Regions from separate parts of the Metabacillus sp. B2-18 genome, predicted to be linked through region 2. Evidence: a T-box and tRNA genes for the amino acid it is inferred to sense, from the RefSeq annotation. Region 2 holds a T-box; the other holds one or more tRNA genes.
What was found. The T-box of region 2 lies ahead of serS (serine--tRNA ligase). A T-box ahead of a tRNA ligase gene usually reads a tRNA of that ligase, here a tRNA-Ser.

Region 1: it has a tRNA-Ser gene. The T-box ahead of serS (serine--tRNA ligase) is inferred to sense a tRNA for this amino acid. The anticodon was not compared.

What each region holds. Positions count from the first base shown of each region.
Region 1 is NZ_CP088245.1:3,879,544-3,883,611, forward strand. It holds gene glgB (1,4-alpha-glucan branching enzyme) at 1-659, opposite strand, end outside; tRNA gene LPC09_RS19650 (tRNA-Glu) at 1,303-1,374, opposite strand; tRNA gene LPC09_RS19655 (tRNA-Ser) at 1,391-1,481, opposite strand; tRNA gene LPC09_RS19660 (tRNA-Asn) at 1,486-1,560, opposite strand; tRNA gene LPC09_RS19665 (tRNA-Ile) at 1,575-1,651, opposite strand; tRNA gene LPC09_RS19670 (tRNA-Gly) at 1,658-1,731, opposite strand; tRNA gene LPC09_RS19675 (tRNA-His) at 1,737-1,812, opposite strand; tRNA gene LPC09_RS19680 (tRNA-Phe) at 1,831-1,906, opposite strand; gene LPC09_RS27415 (hypothetical protein) at 2,065-2,190, opposite strand; tRNA gene LPC09_RS19685 (tRNA-Asp) at 2,285-2,361, opposite strand; tRNA gene LPC09_RS19690 (tRNA-Met) at 2,426-2,502, opposite strand; tRNA gene LPC09_RS19695 (tRNA-Ser) at 2,672-2,764, opposite strand; tRNA gene LPC09_RS19700 (tRNA-Ile) at 2,775-2,851, opposite strand; tRNA gene LPC09_RS19705 (tRNA-Met) at 2,882-2,958, opposite strand; tRNA gene LPC09_RS19710 (tRNA-Ala) at 3,112-3,187, opposite strand; tRNA gene LPC09_RS19715 (tRNA-Pro) at 3,211-3,287, opposite strand; tRNA gene LPC09_RS19720 (tRNA-Arg) at 3,392-3,468, opposite strand; tRNA gene LPC09_RS19725 (tRNA-Leu) at 3,531-3,619, opposite strand; tRNA gene LPC09_RS19730 (tRNA-Gly) at 3,628-3,702, opposite strand; tRNA gene LPC09_RS19735 (tRNA-Leu) at 3,740-3,825, opposite strand; tRNA gene LPC09_RS19740 (tRNA-Lys) at 3,838-3,913, opposite strand.
Region 2 is NZ_CP088245.1:20,047-24,114, reverse strand. It holds gene serS (serine--tRNA ligase) at 1-1,260, opposite strand, end outside; T-box leader at 1,317-1,536, opposite strand; gene pdxT (pyridoxal 5'-phosphate synthase glutaminase subunit PdxT) at 1,600-2,175, opposite strand; gene pdxS (pyridoxal 5'-phosphate synthase lyase subunit PdxS) at 2,194-3,081, opposite strand; gene LPC09_RS00080 (D-alanyl-D-alanine carboxypeptidase family protein) at 3,353-4,068, opposite strand, start outside.

The DNA of each region.
Region 1 (4,068 bases), 1.3 Mb from region 2:
TTTGGCGATCCAAAACGACTTGTAGCAGAATAATACCCTGTTCCTTGATATCCCCAAGATCGATCATATGGATGTTCAATTATAGGTAAAAGTTCAATATGAGTGAATCCGTGTTCTAATACATAAGGAATAAGCATCTCCGCAAGTTCAATATAGCTATATAGCTCACCATCCTCTTTTATTTTCCAAGAACCTAAGTGAACTTCATAAATAGCTAACGGACGATCATACACTTCTCTTAACTTTTTCCTTCTTTGCCACTTTTGATCTGACCATTCGAACCCGGATAAATCATAAACAATCGATGCAGTATCAGGCCTTACCTCAGAATGAAAAGCATAAGGGTCTGACTTAAGAAGCTTTTGACCATTTGAAGAATGTATTTCATATTTATAGATCTCACCCTCAGTAACTCTAGGAATAAATAAGCTCCATATCCCCTCCTCATTTAATTTCTCCATTTGATGTTCCTGACTGTTCCATTTGTTAAAGTTCCCTACTACATTTACCTGTCTCGCATGTGGTGCCCAAACACAAAAATTAGTACCCAGCTCACCATCTCGTTCCAGTATATGAGCTCCTAAGAACCGGTAGCTTTCAAAAGACTGTCCTTCATGAAATAAATGAATATCAAAGTCTGATGGACACATGAGCATCACAGAATTCACCCTTCCTCTTATTATCTATGCTAAACATTCAAGACTTACAAATAATTCCCTTTAATGAAAACGTTCTTTTTTCCGACATAAACCAACAAGAGTACAACAATGTTTTTGTATTATTATTCTTTTAAAATGTAGACAATTTAAAGCAGTTTGTTAGAATAACTAACAATAATATAAGAAAACACTAGTGATTTAGGAAAAAATTTATGAGTTGAAAATAATATATTTTTAATGAAGGAAACCGTTTTACATACTTAATGGGAGACTAATTACTCATAGAGGATGTTATATAACCAAAATATTTTTTTCGACTTTTTGTAGAATTTTGTTGAAAGAAATTTCCGCAGGATTTGAAGGTATTTTAAAAAAGCAAAAGGCTAAAGAGAAGAACTATGCGTATGTTTTTCCTAGGGAGTGTTAATAGATGAAGGAATAAATATTATATTTTATATAATATTTATTAGGGGAATAATTGTTTTTCAACAAAGCATGTTTTGTAAAGATAAGCACATTCAATAATAGGGAAATAGCAAATCTTTATAATTTATAAGGATTTACTTAAAAGAAATGCTACTTTTTATTTGACTTCTATATTTATAGAAAATAAAAAAGCACTGCATGAATGCAGTGCTTTTAATGACCCGTACGGGATTCGAACCCGTGTTACCGCCGTGAAAGGGCGGTGTCTTAACCGCTTGACCAACGGGCCTAAACAATATAAAAACTGGCGGAGAAGGAGGGATTTGAACCCTCGCGCCGCTTACACGACCTACACCCTTAGCAGGGGCGCCTCTTCAGCCACTTGAGTACTTCCCCAATTTGGCTCCGCAGGTAGGACTCGAACCTACGACCGATCGGTTAACAGCCGATAGCTCTACCACTGAGCTACTGCGGATCAATAACATTTTATGGTGGGCCTAAATGGACTCGAACCATCGACCTCACGCTTATCAGGCGTGCGCTCTAACCAGCTGAGCTATAGGCCCATTTTTTGGAGCGGGTGAAGGGAATCGAACCCTCATCATCAGCTTGGAAGGCTGAGGTTTTACCACTAAACTACACCCGCAATAATGGGGCGACTGATGGGAATCGAACCCACGAATGTCGGAACCACAATCCGATGCGTTAACCACTTCGCCACAATCGCCATATTTCATTTTATAAGTGGTGGCTCGGGACGGAATCGAACCGCCGACACATGGATTTTCAGTCCATTGCTCTACCAACTGAGCTACCGAGCCATATAATTAGTAAGTATTAACAAATAAGATACAGGTTTGCTCTTTACGTATTATTTATTTGTTCCTATAACTTGTTAGTATTTTAAGGTTTTCAATTAGTGAATCGTCCTCATCTCAGAGGGATTATTCAAGAAGCAGCTCGATGAGTACGCTGAAGTTTATTCAGAGAAGCATATTCGAACGTGCTCTACCAACTGAGCTACCGAGCCAATATAGTTTACGGCTTCCACTAAGCTTCGAATCTCTTCGTCAGCTCTCTCACTCACATCCTCACGTATAGTCATACGCTCCGGTGTTCGTTCACTCGCTTCCTCGACCTTCTCGCTTATTGAAACCCTTTTGCTTTATACTTAAGTTATAAGTTAACTCTCAAAGAAATGGCGGTCCGGACGGGACTCGAACCCGCGACCTCCTGCGTGACAGGCAGGCATTCTAACCAACTGAACTACCGGACCAATTTTTTTCACGTAGTGAAAATAACTAAGCTTAACATAATATTTAATCATAAATATTAAAATTTGGTTGCGGGGACAGGATTTGAACCTGCGACCTTCGGGTTATGAGCCCGACGAGCTACCAGACTGCTCCACCCCGCGATGATAAATATAAAGATTTTATTACACATGAACTTTGTTTATTATCTTGTACGGACCGTCCCGATTTCAGAAAGATTATTCAAGATGTTGCTCAATCGGTACGCTGATGTAACTCAATGAAGCCTATTCACGTGCTCCACCCAGCGATGATAAAATATAAAAATAAATATGGAGGAGGAAAGGGGATTCGAACCCCTGCGGGCTTTGACACCCCTGTCGGTTTTCAAGACCGATCCCTTCAGCCGGACTTGGGTATTCCTCCTCAATTCAAATGGTGGACCTTGTAGGACTCGAACCTACGACCGGACGGTTATGAGCCGTCTGCTCTAACCAGCTGAGCTAAAGGTCCAATCAAATGCTTTGCAACTAAAACTTAATATGGTAGCGGCGGAGGGAATCGAACCCACGACCTCACGGGTATGAACCGTACGCTCTAGCCAGCTGAGCTACACCGCCATAGTTATCAAACGCTCTTTGTAAAAAAACATGCTCGTCATGTCTCTTTGTCAAGACACATTCCTCGCAAGCCTACAATGATGATATTCGAGATGTTTACGGCTCGCTCTAGCCTGCTGAGCTACACCGCCATGTTTTAAAAAAAGATATTATTGGTGGAGCCTAGCGGGATCGAACCGCTGACCTCCTGCGTGCAAAGCAGGCGCTCTCCCAGCTGAGCTAAGGCCCCATTTTAAAGTTTAGATCAATTAATGGTCGGGAAGACAGGATTCGAACCTGCGACCCCTTGGTCCCAAACCAAGTGCTCTACCAAGCTGAGCTACTTCCCGTTCTAGAATTCAGAGGTGGGATTTGGGAGGTCAGAGACTTTATTGTTGCTTTAGAGCGAAAAGTTTATTCTCGCTTCTGACTTCTGATTTCTCACTTCTATACTTGGCGCGCCCGAGAGGAGTCGAACCCCTAACCTTTTGATCCGTAGTCAAACGCTCTATCCAATTGAGCTACGGGCGCTAATAATCTAAATTAATCTATAAAGATTAAGGTAAGTTATTTTCGCTAGCGCGAAAAAACTATGGTGCCGAGGACCGGAATCGAACCGGTACGGTAGTCACCTACCGCAGGATTTTAAGTCCTGTGCGTCTGCCAGTTCCGCCACCCCGGCACTGTCTTTGGAGCGGAAGACGGGATTCGAACCCGCGACCCCCACCTTGGCAAGGTGGTGTTCTACCACTGAACTACTTCCGCAATATTGTTAGTTATTTTCGCTAACGCGAAAAAACTTTGGTGCGGGTGAAGGGACTTGAACCCCCACGTCACAAGGACACTAGATCCTAAGTCTAGCGCGTCTGCCAATTCCGCCACACCCGCAAGGTGTGTAAATGGTGAGCCATGAAGGACTCGAACCTTCGACCCTCTGATTAAAAGTCAGATGCTCTACCAACTGAGCTAATGGCTCATTTCATAATGAGTAATAATATTAAATTTATCTCTTGTTATAGACACCCAAATTTCAGTAAGCTTATTCAAGCTGTAGCTCAATTTGTGTGCTGATGTAAAGCTTCGACGCATATTCGTTCGTGCTCTACCAACTGAGCTAATGGCTCATTTTAT
Region 2 (4,068 bases):
TTTGTTCCCCATATACGGTCTTAATACCTCTGGAATAATGACTGATCCATCTTCTTGCTGATAATTTTCTAAAATAGCAGCAACTGTACGACCAATTGCTAAACCAGATCCATTTAATGTGTGAACATGTTCAACTTTCGCTTTGGCTTCTCTTCTGAATCGAATATTAGCACGTCGAGCTTGGAATGCCTCAAAATTACTACAAGAAGAGATTTCACGATACGTTCCATAGCTTGGAATCCAGACTTCTAAGTCATACTTTTTAGCTGCTGTGAATCCAAGATCAGCTGTACACATGCTCATAACACGATATGGTAGTCCTAATAATTGAAGTACTTTTTCAGCATGACCTGTTAGCTTTTCTAGCTCCTCATAAGAATCCTCTGGTTTAACGAAACGAACAAGCTCTACTTTGTTAAACTGATGTTGACGAATTAGTCCTCTTGTATCTCTCCCAGCAGATCCAGCTTCTGAACGGAAATTTGCACTGAATGCAGCATAGCTGATTGGAAGTTGTTCTACATTAAGGATTTCCTCACGATGTAAATTTGTTACTGGAACTTCTGCCGTTGGAATTAAGAAATAGTCTTCTCCAACGATCTTAAAAGCATCTTCCTCAAATTTTGGTAATTGACCTGTTCCAGTCATACTATCTCTATTCACAATAAAAGGTGGCATGATTTCTGTATAACCATGTTCCTCTACATGTAAATCAAGCATAAAGTTAAAGAGTGCTCTCTCTAATCTAGCTCCTAAACCACGATAGAATACAAAACGGCTGCCAGTTACTTTTGCTGCTCTTTCGAAATCTAAAATTTGCAGACCATCTGCAATTTCCCAATGCGGTTTTGGTTCAAATGAGAATTCAGGGATCTTTCCCCAATTTCGAGCTTCTACATTATCATCTTCTGTATCACCAACAGGAACACTTTCATGAGGAATATTTGGGATAGATAATAGCAATTGCTCTAATGCTGTTTCTACCTCGCGTAATTCATCATCATATTCTTTTATTTTTTCTCCTACGTCTTTCATTTCACTAATAAGGTGATCAGCATCCTGTTTTTCCCTTTTTAGTTGAGCAACCTGAGAAGATACTTCATTTCTTTTGCTTTTTAATTCTTCTGTAGCTGCGATAAGCTCTCTTCTTTTTTTATCCAGATCCTCAAATTTGCCAAAGTCCGTTAAATCCTCTCCACGTTTGGCTAATTTTTGTTTTGCTTCATCCAAGTTAGCACGTAAAAATTTAATATCCAACATATTAACATTCTCCTTTTCAATAGAATATATTTGAACACAAAAAACTCCCGTCCCATAGAAGGGACGAGAGTTACCCGCGTTGCCACCCTAGTTAAAAATACAAATGTATTTTTCACTTAATGAATAACGGTCATAGCCGGAATAACCTACTTAAACTGTTGTTTGTTCAGCCATTCATTCAAGGATGGATTCGCAAGCATCTATCACCGATTTTCACCAGCCATCGGCTCTCTATAGATAGAACATCATGCTACTAGTTCCTATCATCATGTTTTCATATAATTGATTTAGTACATAATTTACTATAAGTTTACAGCACTAGCAAGTTTTTTATACCTTTTATTTAGACTCTTTCACCATATTTATAAATAACTGAGTCATTCGGTGATCATCCGTTAGTTCTGGATGAAATGAGCATCCAAGAAATTGACCCTGTCTAGCAGCAACGATTCTTCCGTTATGTTTAGATAAAATCTCTACATCTTCTCCAACTTCCACAATATGTGGAGCTCGTATGAAGACACCAACAAAATCTTCACCAACACCGGTAATCATTAGCTCTGCTTCAAAGCTATCCTTTTGGCGACCAAAGGAGTTACGTTCTACCGTAACATCCAATAATCCTAAATGAGACTCAGAATAACCTACTAGATTTTTTGCTAATAGAATTAAGCCTGCACATGTTCCGAACATAGGCTTACCTGATTCAGCAAAAGCTTTTAAAGGTTCCATGAAGTTATATTTATCGATTAAGCGACGCATTGTGGTGCTTTCTCCACCTGGAATAATTAAGCCGTCAAGGTCATCAAGTTGATCTGTTGTCTTAACGACGATTCCTTCTGCACCACAAGCTTCGATTGAACGAATATGTTCTCGCACAGCACCTTGTAAACCTAAAACACCAATTTTCAGCATGTAAAAAACTCCTTTATCTTACCAACCACGCTCTTGCATTCTGTGTTCTGGTAAAAGGCTTGAAATTTCAATTCCTTGCATTGCAGATCCAAGTCCTTTTGATAGGCTTGCAATTAACTCATAATCTTGGAAGTGTGTTGTTGCTTCAACGATTGAACGAGCAAATTTTGCAGGATTTTCTGATTTAAAGATACCAGAACCAACGAATACACCGTCTGCTCCTAATTGCATCATTAATGCCGCATCAGCAGGAGTTGCTACACCACCAGCTGCGAAGTTAACAACAGGTAATTTACCTTCTTTTTTGATTTGAAGAAGAAGTTCAAATGGTGCACCAAGATTTTTCGCTTCAGTCATTAATTCATCTTCACTCATTGCTGCAACTTTACGAATTTGAGCATTTACTTTACGCATATGACGTACCGCCTCAACGATGTTACCAGTACCTGGCTCACCTTTTGTACGAAGCATTGAAGCACCTTCAGCAATACGGCGTGTTGCTTCACCAAGATCACGGCATCCACATACAAATGGAACTGTGAAATCACTTTTTAGTAGGTGATATTCTTCGTCAGCTGGAGTTAATACTTCACTCTCATCAATATAATCTACACCCATAGCTTCAAGTACACGAGCTTCAACGATGTGACCGATACGAGCTTTTGCCATAACTGGAATAGATACAGCATTCATAACGTCCTCAACGATTGTAGGATCAGCCATTCTTGCTACACCGCCTGCTGCACGAATGTCAGCTGGAACTCGCTCAAGTGCCATTACAGCAACAGCGCCTGCTTCCTCTGCGATTTTTGCTTGCTCTGCATTTACAACGTCCATGATGACGCCGCCTTTTTGCATTTCTGCCATTCCACGTTTTACGCGGTCAGTACCTGTATTGTTACTCATCTGTTTGTCCCCCTTATGTAATTTCCTATGTAATAGGATTTGTTTTAGCTATATGAAAAATTCATCTACGCTATATTTTATCCTAACTTCTAAAAAAATCCTATCAAAATAAATATAATTAGTAAAACAATTCCTACATATTTCACTATTCTATCATTTTGCACCTGAGATAATTTTCTATTATATACCTATTTCAGTAAAAATTTAATACTTTTTTATACTGTTTCTCAAACCAAAAAGAAAAAGACCCCCACATTGGGAGTCTTCCTACTTAAAACCAGTCTTTAACTGTGTCTGTTACTGTTTCCCATAATCCACCAAAGAAACCACCAATTCCTCTCATGGATAAAACAAACCAGTTTGCCTTTTCAACAGCTTCTTTTGTAATAAGATCTACTTGAGGAAGTTTATCTTTTTGAACATAGCTTAGTGCTTCTCCTTCACCAGCATAATTCACAATCATTGTTCCTACCTTTTGACCTTCCTTAACTGGAGCAGTCAATTCTCCTACTTTCGTTAATTGACTAGAATCAATCTTATAAGATGCCTTATATGATTCTTCTTCTCCATTTTTCACAACAAGCGTAACGGCTTTCTTTGTTTCTACAGATACACTATCTTCTTTCCCTTTTACTACCGGGATCGTTGACTCTTTCTTAATTTGATAACCAGCAGGAAAAACTTCTTTTACTGTAAAATGATCAAACGCATAATTCAACATCTTTTCGGTTGCAAAGAAGCGTGGATTTTTAACATCTCCACCTCCATCTTCAGCTTTTGCATTCATCACAACTGTGATTACTCGCATACCGTTTTTTTCAGCAGTTGCTGTAAAGCAAGAGCCTGCAGATGAAGTTGATCCAGTTTTCAGTCCATCAACGCCTTCATAGCCGTAAACAAGACCTGGAAGCATCCAGTTCCAGTTTGGCATCTCTGTAGCATCATCAGTTCCTTCTCTGAAGGTTTTTTTAGCAATACTAGCTGTTT